4 regions of the Variovorax sp. YR634 genome follow, and region 1 is predicted to be linked to each of the others. Evidence: predicted binding sites of a transcription regulator. Region 1 holds the regulator's gene; each other region holds the start of a gene.

Region 1 (2,197 bases):
GCGAGCCCGACGAGAACGGCAAGATGGCGCCGCTGTCGAAGCAGCACATGGACGAGCGCCTGGCCGAGCTGCTGGCCGACCTGCGCGTCGACCACCTGCGCGATTCGCCCGCGCTCGCGCTGTCGGGCGGCGAGCGCCGCCGCGTCGAAATTGCGCGTGCGCTGGCTACGCAGCCGCGCTTCATCCTGCTGGACGAGCCCTTCGCCGGCATCGACCCGATCGCGGTGATCGAGATCCAGCGGATCATCAGTTTCCTGAAGGAGCGCGGCATCGGCGTGCTCATCACCGACCACAACGTGCGTGAAACGCTGGGCATCTGCGATCACGCTTTCATCATCAGCGACGGGCATGTGCTGGCACAAGGCACACCCTCGGAGATCGTCGACAACGCCGAAGTACGCAGGGTGTACTTGGGCGAACACTTCCGCATGTAAGGGCGGGAGCGGTTCCCATGAAGCAAGGGCTATCCCTTCGCGTCTCGCAGCATCTGGCGTTGACGCCACAGCTGCAGCAGTCGATCAGGCTGCTTCAACTCTCCACGCTCGAACTGAGCCAGGAGGTGGAGCAGATGCTCGACGAGAACCCGTTCCTCGAGCGCACCGCGGAAGAAGCGGCGCGTGAGGAATTCGGGCTCGACACGGCCGATGCGCCGGTGCCGCGCGACGACGGCGGCGATAGCGGCGACGGCGAAAGCGACTTCGCTTCGCCCGCCGCCAGCGCGTCCACTGCTTCCACCGAAACCAGCACAACCACCACGGCCGACACCGACGGCCCCGCTGCCGAAATCACCGAGCGCGAGCCCGACTGGGAAGGCGACGGCACCGTCGACATGGCGCCCGACGACAGCGAATGGGGCAGCGATGCGCCCGCGCGCCAGAACAACCTGGGCGACGACGAACGTGCCGACGCCACCGAACTCGCGCGCAGCCAGGAGTCGCTGCAGTCCTTCCTGCACCGCCAGGCCCTGAGCCTGCGCCTGAACGAGAACGACAGCGCCGCGCTGCGCTTTCTCATCGAATCGCTCAACGACGACGGCTACCTGGAAGACTCGCTGCCCGCACTGGCCTCGGGCCTGGCCGGCGACGACAACGACCAGTTCGACGACCTCGTGCATCACTTTCAGGTGGCGCTCGGCCTGCTGCAGAGCCTGGAGCCGGCCGGCGTCGGCGCGCGCGACCTCGGCGAATGCCTGGGCATCCAGCTGCGCGCCCTGGCCCGCGAGGACGAGACCGACGAGGAAGAGCTGGTTCGCAAGATCGCCATCGCCATCTGCAAGCAGCCGATGGAGCTGCTCGCGCGCCGCGACTTCAAGCGCCTGGCCACGCTCACCCGCAGCAACGAGGAGCTGGTGCGCTCGGCGCTGCAGATCATCGCGCGGCTCGAGCCCAAGCCGGGCCGGCGCTTTGTAGACGTCGAGCGCAACATCGTCATTCCCGACGTGATCGTCACCAAGACGGGCCGCGGCACCAACGTGAAGTTCCGCGTCATGCTGAACCCCGAGGTGATGCCGCGCCTGCGCGTGCACGACATCTATGCCGGCGCGCTCAAGTCGCACAAGGGCGAAGGCAGCCAGGCGCTGTCGCAGCGGCTGCAGGAGGCGCGCTGGTTCATCAAGAACATCCAGCAGCGCTTCGACACCATCCTGCGCGTGAGCAACGCCATCGTCGAGCGGCAGAAGAGCTACTTCGTGCACGGCGAACTCGCGATGCGTCCGCTGGTGCTGCGCGAGATCGCCGACGAGCTGGGCCTGCACGAATCGACCATCTCGCGCGTGACCACCGCCAAGTACATGGCCACGCCCTTCGGCACGGTCGAGCTCAAGTACTTCTTCGGCTCGGCGCTGGGCACCGAAACCGGCGGCAATGCGTCGAGCACCGCGGTGCGCGCGCTGATCAAGCAGTTCGTCAGCTCCGAGAGCATCAAGAAGCCGCTGTCGGACAGCCAGATCTCCGAGATGCTGAAAGAGCAGGGCATCGAGTGCGCGCGCCGCACCGTGGCCAAGTACCGCGAGGCGCTGCGCATCGCGCCCGCCAACCTTCGCAAGGCCCTGTAGAAAGCCACCGATGACTCGTCGCCTGCTGTCGCTTTCGCGTTGTGGGCATTGGGTTTTCGTCATGGCGGCGGTCTTGCTGTTCGCAGGCTGCGCCACATTGCCCGACGAGGCGCCGCGCCCGCCCACCAAGGCCATGGCCGTGTC
Region 2 (2,197 bases), 220 kb from region 1:
CGGGGGCGGCGCGCTGCTGGCCTCGTTCGCCTCGTATGCGCTGGAGAAGAAGATCCGCATGCGCCCCGGCGAAGTGCCCTTCGGCAAGGGCAACATCCGCGGCGTGGCATCGCCCGAGTCGGCCAACAACGCCGGTGCACAGACTTCCTTCATCCCGCTGCTGACGCTGGGCATTCCGCCCAACGCGGTGATGGCGCTGATGGTGGGCGCAATGACGATCCACAACATCCAGCCGGGCCCGCAGGTCATGACCAGCAACCCCGAGCTGTTCTGGGGCCTGATCGCCTCGATGTGGATCGGCAACGCGATGCTGATCATCCTGAACCTGCCGCTGATCGGCATGTGGATCAAGCTGCTGACGGTGCCCTACAAGTTCCTGTTCCCCGCCATCGTGCTGTTCTGCGCGATCGGCGTGTACTCGACCAACAACAACACCTTCGACGTGTGGATGGTGGCGGCCTTCGGCTTCATCGGCTACCTGTTCATCAAGCTGCGCACGGAGCCTGCGCCGCTGCTGCTGGGCTTCATCCTCGGGCCGATGATGGAAGAGAACCTGCGGCGCGCGCTGCTGCTGTCGCGCGGTGCGTGGAGCGTATTCGTCACCCGGCCGCTGTCGGCGGGGCTGTTAGTGGCGGCTGCGCTGCTGCTGGGCATCGTGCTGCTGCCCGCAATCAAGGCCAAGCGCGAGGAAGCCTTCGTCGAGGAGTGAGCGCTCCGGTCCCTGCAAGAAGCCCCCGCTCCGGGGGCTTTTTTCATTTGGGGCCTTTGCTCGGGGTGCCCCAAATAGACGCGCTCTTGTTGGTGCCCGGCAGGGTCGCCGGCGGTGCGCCCGGAAACACGGCGAACAGCGAGGCGCCCGTTACCACCAGCATCTCCATAGGGGGAGGATTGTCTCGCCCGTGACGCTATCAAAAAAGGAGCTGAAGATGCAGGTGCATCAAGTCATGCAGGCATAAAAAAGGCGCCGACCAGCGGCGCCTTTCAAAGTCAAACACGGCATCTCGTACGGAGCCTTTGAAGCATTTTTATTGTTGCTTGGGGATTGTCTCCTCGGACCCTCGGCAGCACGAGCAGGGCCCGTTCGCGAGTGGGCAGACTTTAGGGTGCGCACCGCCTCAGTGCATTGGGAATTACCCGCTTTGCCTTACCGAGAAAGCCCGATTTGCGAACCAAAGTGTTTCTGATGGTTAACGATGTGGCACGACTTGTGCAGGCAGCACCAAGGTCCATCACTTCAAGAAGAAGAAACGGTCATGGCCCTGGCTCCGCACGCCTCCATCAACGCGGCAGACACCGCATGGATGATGACTTCGACCGCGCTGGTGCTGCTGATGACGCTGCCCGGCATCGCACTCTTCTATGCGGGCATGGTGCGCCGTAAGAACGTGCTGGCCACCATGGCGGGGGTGGTGGCGATAGCCGCGGCGGTCTCGCTGACCTGGTTCGCGGTGGGCTATTCGCTGGCCTTTACCGAGGGCTGGCCCTGGCTGGGCGGCACCGGGCGCTTCTGGTTCTCGGGCTTCGAGTACCTGAAGGAGGCCGGGCAGGTGGCGGTGAGCCACGTCGCGCCCAACGTGCCCGAGTCGGTCTACGCGATGTTCCAGCTGACCTTCGCGATCATCACCACCGCGCTGGTGCTTGGCGCCTTTGTCGAGCGCATGCGCTTCTCGGCGATCCTGTGGTTCGCGCTGCTCTGGAGCGTGCTGGTGTACGCACCTGTCGCGCACTGGGTGTGGGAGCCGGGCGGCTGGCTCGCGCAGATGGGCGCGCTCGACTTCGCCGGCGGCTCGGTGGTGCACGTCAACGCGGGCATCGCGGGGCTGGTGTGCGCCTATGCGCTCGGGCCGCGCAAGGGCTACGGGCGCGAGGCCTTCGAGCCCTACAGCCTGGCGATGACGATGACGGGCGCGGGCCTGCTGTGGGTAGGCTGGTTCGGCTTCAATGCGGGCTCGGCGGTGGCGGCCGACGGGCGCGCGGGCCTGGCGATGCTGGTGACGCACATCGCGGCGGCGGCCGGCGCCATGAGCTGGATGCTCGGCGAATGGATCGTGCGGCGCAGGCCTTCGCTGCTGGGCCTGTGCTCGGGCCTGGTGGCGGGGCTGGTGGCCATCACGCCGGCGGCCGGCTTCGTCACGCCGCTGTCCGCGCTGGCCATCGGCGCGATCGCGGGGCTGGCCTGCTACTGGGGCGCCACCGG
Region 3 (2,197 bases), on a different contig from region 1:
CCGCCCTTTGATGCATCGGTGTAGGTGACCGTCACGCCGCGGTCGTTCTGCTCGATCTTCGTGACCTTGGCGCCGTAGCGGATCAGGCTGCCCACTTCTTTCTGGAAGGCCTTGGCGATCATGTCCATGCCGCCCACGGGCTGGAAGATCGCGCTCTGGAATTCGTAGTCTTGCCCGCTGGCGATGTAACGCCAAAGATTCGATTGCAGCAGCTCGCTCATGTCGAGCGGCTTCGACGGTTTGGCCAACGGCATGAGGCCGCCGCCCGCATCGACTTCATAGCCGCGGCGGTCGCTGCTGACGGTGCCTTCGAGATAGCGGAACTGCGTGTCGAGCGCGCCCCAGCGGCGCAGGCCTTCGAGCAGTTTCTCCTTGTCTTCCTTCGTCAGCGCCGCATCGAGGTTGCCTTGCGTCGTGGCCTTGCCGAGCAGCTCGGCGACGTAGCCCTGGTAGTCGGCCTGCACGTGGCGGTAGCGCTGCGGCTTGCCGCCGTAGGCCTTGCTCGAATGCACCAGCGCGTTGTAGTTGACCTGGATGAAAGGCTCCAGCGCCACGCCCAGCCGCTTGCAGTAGCCCAGCACCGCATGGTGGTGATAGGGAATGCGCCACGGCCCCGGATTGAAGTACTCGCCCTTGGCGAAGCCGCATTGCTGCACGGCGCCACCCAGCTCGGTGAAGGTGTCGCCGCCGCGCAGCGTCCAGCACCGGCCGCCCGCGCGATTGCTGAACTCGAGGACCTTGACCGAGTAGCCTGCGTTGCGCAGTTCGAGCGCGGCGGCCATGCCGGCCAGGCCTGCGCCAAGAACCAGCACCGACGCACCCTTCTTTGCGCCATCGAGCTTCGGTGGTCCGCTGTAGTTGGATTCGGCGGCAAAGCCCAGCGAGGTCATCGCCTGGTACATCGCGCCGCCCCCTGCGGTCTTGCCGATGAGCGTAAGCAGGTCGCGCCGACTGAATAAAGTGTTGTTCTTCGTGGTCATTGACTGGCTATTGGAGTTTGAAAGGCAACTGGAAGGCAGCAGAATCCATGCCACGCCCAGGCACCGCCTGGGGGCCGCTTCCTTGGGAAACTACAATCGCCAACCATGCCCGCCTCCAGCCCTATCGATCAGATCGCCGAGCGTGTTGAACGACTGCTTGTGCGTCACGAAGAGGTGCAACGCACCAATGCGCTGCTGCAGGAGCAGGTCGATGCGCTCACGCGCGAACGCGACGCCCTGAAGTCGCGGCTCGTTGCGGCACGTACGCGCCTCGATGCCCTGCTCGAACGGTTGCCGGCTGAACCACCCTCCGAAGATTCCCCCGCATGAAGCAGATTGAAGTACAGATCATGGGCCAGAGCTATCTGCTCGGCTGTCCCGATGGCGGCGAGGCGCAGCTGCGCGAAGCCGTCGAACGCGTGGACGCAGCCATGTGCAAGATCCGCGATGCCGGAAAAGTCAAGGCCCGCGACCGCATCGCGGTGCTGGCTTCGCTGAACCTGGCGTTCGACCTCGCCGCGCAGCAGGCCGCTGTTGTCGCAGCGCCCGCGGCATCAGTTGCCACTTCGGCTGCAGACAGCGTCGAAACCGACGCGAAGGCCACGCAGCTCATCCAGAAACTCGATCAGGCCCTGGCTGGCGATGGACATTTACTCTGAATAAGGCTGGCACGAAGACGGACGAGGCGTAAAATCCAGTCCGTCTGCAGACTGTGTCGGGCTTAATATTTCCTTGTTCCAATGCTCTCCGGAGCCGGGCTTGGTACATCGCTCGACGGGCGTGATCATCTCGCGTCAGATGAACCCGAAGTCCTGCTGCCCTCGCCCACCTGAACCCTGGTTCAGGATGCGGGTCCGGCACATCACCTGCAGACACCTTTTCCTGCCACGGCCCCCTGCATCCACTGCTCGGGGCCGTTGCTTTTTCCAACCCCTCACTTCTCTTGCGTGACTTTCCCGTGAATATCGCTGCCCTGCTCGACCCCCTCCTGATCGCCGAACTCGCCGCTCTCGGCCTCGGCACCGGTTTTCTCGCGGGCCTGCTGGGCATCGGCGGCGGCATGCTGATGGTGCCGTTCATCACGATCATCATGGGCCATCGCGGCGTGCCGGCCGACCTCGCGGTGAAGATGGCAATCGCCACCTCGATGGCGACGATCATCTTCACCTCGGTGTCCAGCGTGCGCGCGCACCACCGGCGCGGCGCCGTGCGCTGGG
Region 4 (2,197 bases), on a different contig from region 1:
CAGCGTGTCGAGCAGCTGCCGGTATTCCTGCAGCTCGCTGCGCGCCTGCACGGTCTTTCGCTCGCACAGCGCGCGCAGGTCGGCGGCCAGGCGGTCCTCGACGATCTTCATGGCGTCGATGCGGCGGGTGCAGCAGTCGAACCAGGCCTGGCTGAGCGGCACGTCAGCCGGCGTGGAGGCGGCGCCGCGCCGGCGGATGCGTTCGAGCTCGGCCACTTCGGCATCGGGCTGGCTGTTGCGCCACAGCGCGAGCACCGCCTCACCGGAGAAATCGGTGAACACCTGGAAGCAGCGTTCCTGCGATTCGATCAGGTGCAGCCACTGCAGGCGCTGCGCTTCGTCGCTGCGGCCCAGCGCCAGCGCGGCGGAGCCGAAGGCGCGCTCCTGGCCGGCGAATTCCTTGCCCTGCATGAAGTTGAACATCGCGACCAGCAGGCGCGAGATCTCTGGGTCGGTGGCGCCGTCGGCCGCCTCGAACACCACCGACAGCAGGCCGGCGACGAGCTTGGCGAACGCGGCGGTGGACTGCGCCGGCTTCAGTTCGAGCGCATCGATGCGGCGGCGCAGGCCGGGCAGGGCGTCCAGCCCGGGGAGCACCCATGCGATGCGGCTGAACAGGCGTGCGCTGTTGCCGGTGCCCGCGCCGCGGTGGTTGTCGGCCTCGAGCTGGTCGAAGCCGGCGCGCACCTCCTGCTCCAGCGCGATGCATTCGGCGATCTGCGGGCCGCGCTGGTCGGCGAAGCGGGCGCCGCGAGAGGTGAGGAACATGTTCGACATGCCCCGCTCGCGCTGCAGCGCGTGGACGAGGCGGCCGATCAGGCTCACCAGTTCGCTGGTGCGGGCGAGCTGATCCAGCTCGTCGATTTCGCAGCGACGGGCAGCGATCAGAAAACTCAGTCCGGATTTCATGGTGGGAGGGCGCGGGGCTCTGGCATGGTCAACGCAACATCCGTGCCTCGGGGAGTGGAGAGCGCCGCCGTTTGCCCCTTCGCGGGTGCCGGGGGAGGGCGCCGCCTACACTCGGCGGCATGCTCTTGTTGGGAATCGAATCATCCTGCGATGAAACCGGCGTGGCGCTGGTCGAGTCGCACGGCGACGCGCTGCCGCTGCTGCTTTCGCACGCGCTGCACAGCCAGATCGCCATGCACCAGGCCTACGGCGGCGTGGTGCCCGAACTGGCCAGCCGCGACCACATTCGCCGCGTGCTGCCGCTGACTGAAGCCGTCATGGCCGAAGCCGGTCGCACGCTGGGCGAGATCGACGTGGTGGCCTACACGCGCGGGCCGGGCCTGGCGGGCGCGCTGCTGGTGGGCGCCGGCGTGGCCTGTGCGCTGGGCGTGGCGCTTGGCAAGCCGGTGCTGGGCGTGCATCACCTCGAAGGGCATCTGTTGTCGCCGTTCCTGAGCGCCGATCCGCCGGAGTTTCCGTTCGTCGCGCTGCTGGTGTCGGGCGGCCACACCCAGCTGATGCGGGTGGACGGCGTGGGCCGCTACGAGCTGCTCGGCGAAACCATCGACGACGCGGCCGGCGAGGCCTTCGACAAGAGCGCCAAGCTCATGGGCTTGCCGTACCCGGGTGGGCCGTGGCTCGCGAAGCTGGCCGAAGGCGGCAGTGCCACGGCCTTCAAGCTGCCGCGGCCGCTGCTGCACAGCGGCGATCTCGATTTTTCTTTTGCCGGCCTGAAGACGGCCGTGCTTACGCAGGCCAAGAAGCTTGGCGACCAGCTCGAAGCGAACAAGGCTGACCTGGCAGCGTCCACGCAGGCGGCCATCGTCGAGGTGCTGCTGAAGAAGTCGCTTGCCGCGCTCGACCAGACCGGGCTCAAGCGCCTGGTGGTGGCGGGGGGAGTGGGAGCCAACAGGAATCTGCGCGAACAGCTGAACGCCGCGTGCGCCAAGCGCAAGGTGCGCGTGCACTACCCTGAGCTGCACCTGTGCACCGACAACGGCGCGATGATCGCCATGGCTGCGGCGATGCGCCTGCAGTCGGGGCTGTCGCAGGCGAGCGAGCGCTATGCCTTCGACGTCAGGCCGCGATGGCCCATGGCTTCGCTACCGGAGACTGCGTAAGCAGTTGCTTTGATCGGCCGATTGCCGGCAGCGGCAGCACGTCGAGCACGTTGCGCCACAGCTGGCGCCACTGCGGCCAGTCGTGGCCACCCTCGGTCGTGAAGACGCGCCCCGGCGGCAGGGCGTCG

The links. The regulator sigma-54, encoded in region 1, starts transcription at its own class of promoters, with help from an activator protein. The targets are predictions, from matches to a motif close to TGGCANGNAANCTGCTTT.
Region 2: the regulator sigma-54 is predicted to act here: its motif matches at 1,197-1,214, upstream of BLV60_RS09620 (ammonium transporter).
Region 3: the regulator sigma-54 is predicted to act here: its motif matches at 1,016-1,033, upstream of BLV60_RS17235 (flavin monoamine oxidase family protein).
Region 4: the regulator sigma-54 is predicted to act here: its motif matches at 940-957, upstream of BLV60_RS24385 (nitrate regulatory protein).

The regions. Positions count from the first base shown of each region.
Region 1 is NZ_FNOL01000004.1:357,917-360,113, forward strand. Features, by position in the region: gene lptB (LPS export ABC transporter ATP-binding protein) at 1-434, shown strand, start outside; gene rpoN (RNA polymerase factor sigma-54) at 452-2,053, shown strand; gene BLV60_RS10625 (phospholipase D family protein) at 2,064-2,197, shown strand, end outside.
Region 2 is NZ_FNOL01000004.1:133,077-135,273, reverse strand. Features, by position in the region: gene BLV60_RS09625 (tripartite tricarboxylate transporter permease) at 1-709, shown strand, start outside; partial or broken gene BLV60_RS34845 (sulfite exporter TauE/SafE family protein) at 774-878, opposite strand; gene BLV60_RS09620 (ammonium transporter) at 1,254-2,197, shown strand, end outside.
Region 3 is NZ_FNOL01000009.1:106,696-108,892, reverse strand. Features, by position in the region: gene BLV60_RS17235 (flavin monoamine oxidase family protein) at 1-980, opposite strand, end outside; gene BLV60_RS17230 (hypothetical protein) at 1,086-1,310, shown strand; gene BLV60_RS17225 (cell division protein ZapA) at 1,307-1,639, shown strand; gene BLV60_RS17220 (sulfite exporter TauE/SafE family protein) at 1,945-2,197, shown strand, end outside.
Region 4 is NZ_FNOL01000017.1:82,595-84,791, reverse strand. Features, by position in the region: gene BLV60_RS24385 (nitrate regulatory protein) at 1-909, opposite strand, end outside; gene tsaD (tRNA (adenosine(37)-N6)-threonylcarbamoyltransferase complex transferase subunit TsaD) at 1,029-2,069, shown strand; gene BLV60_RS24375 (alpha/beta hydrolase-fold protein) at 2,026-2,197, opposite strand, start outside.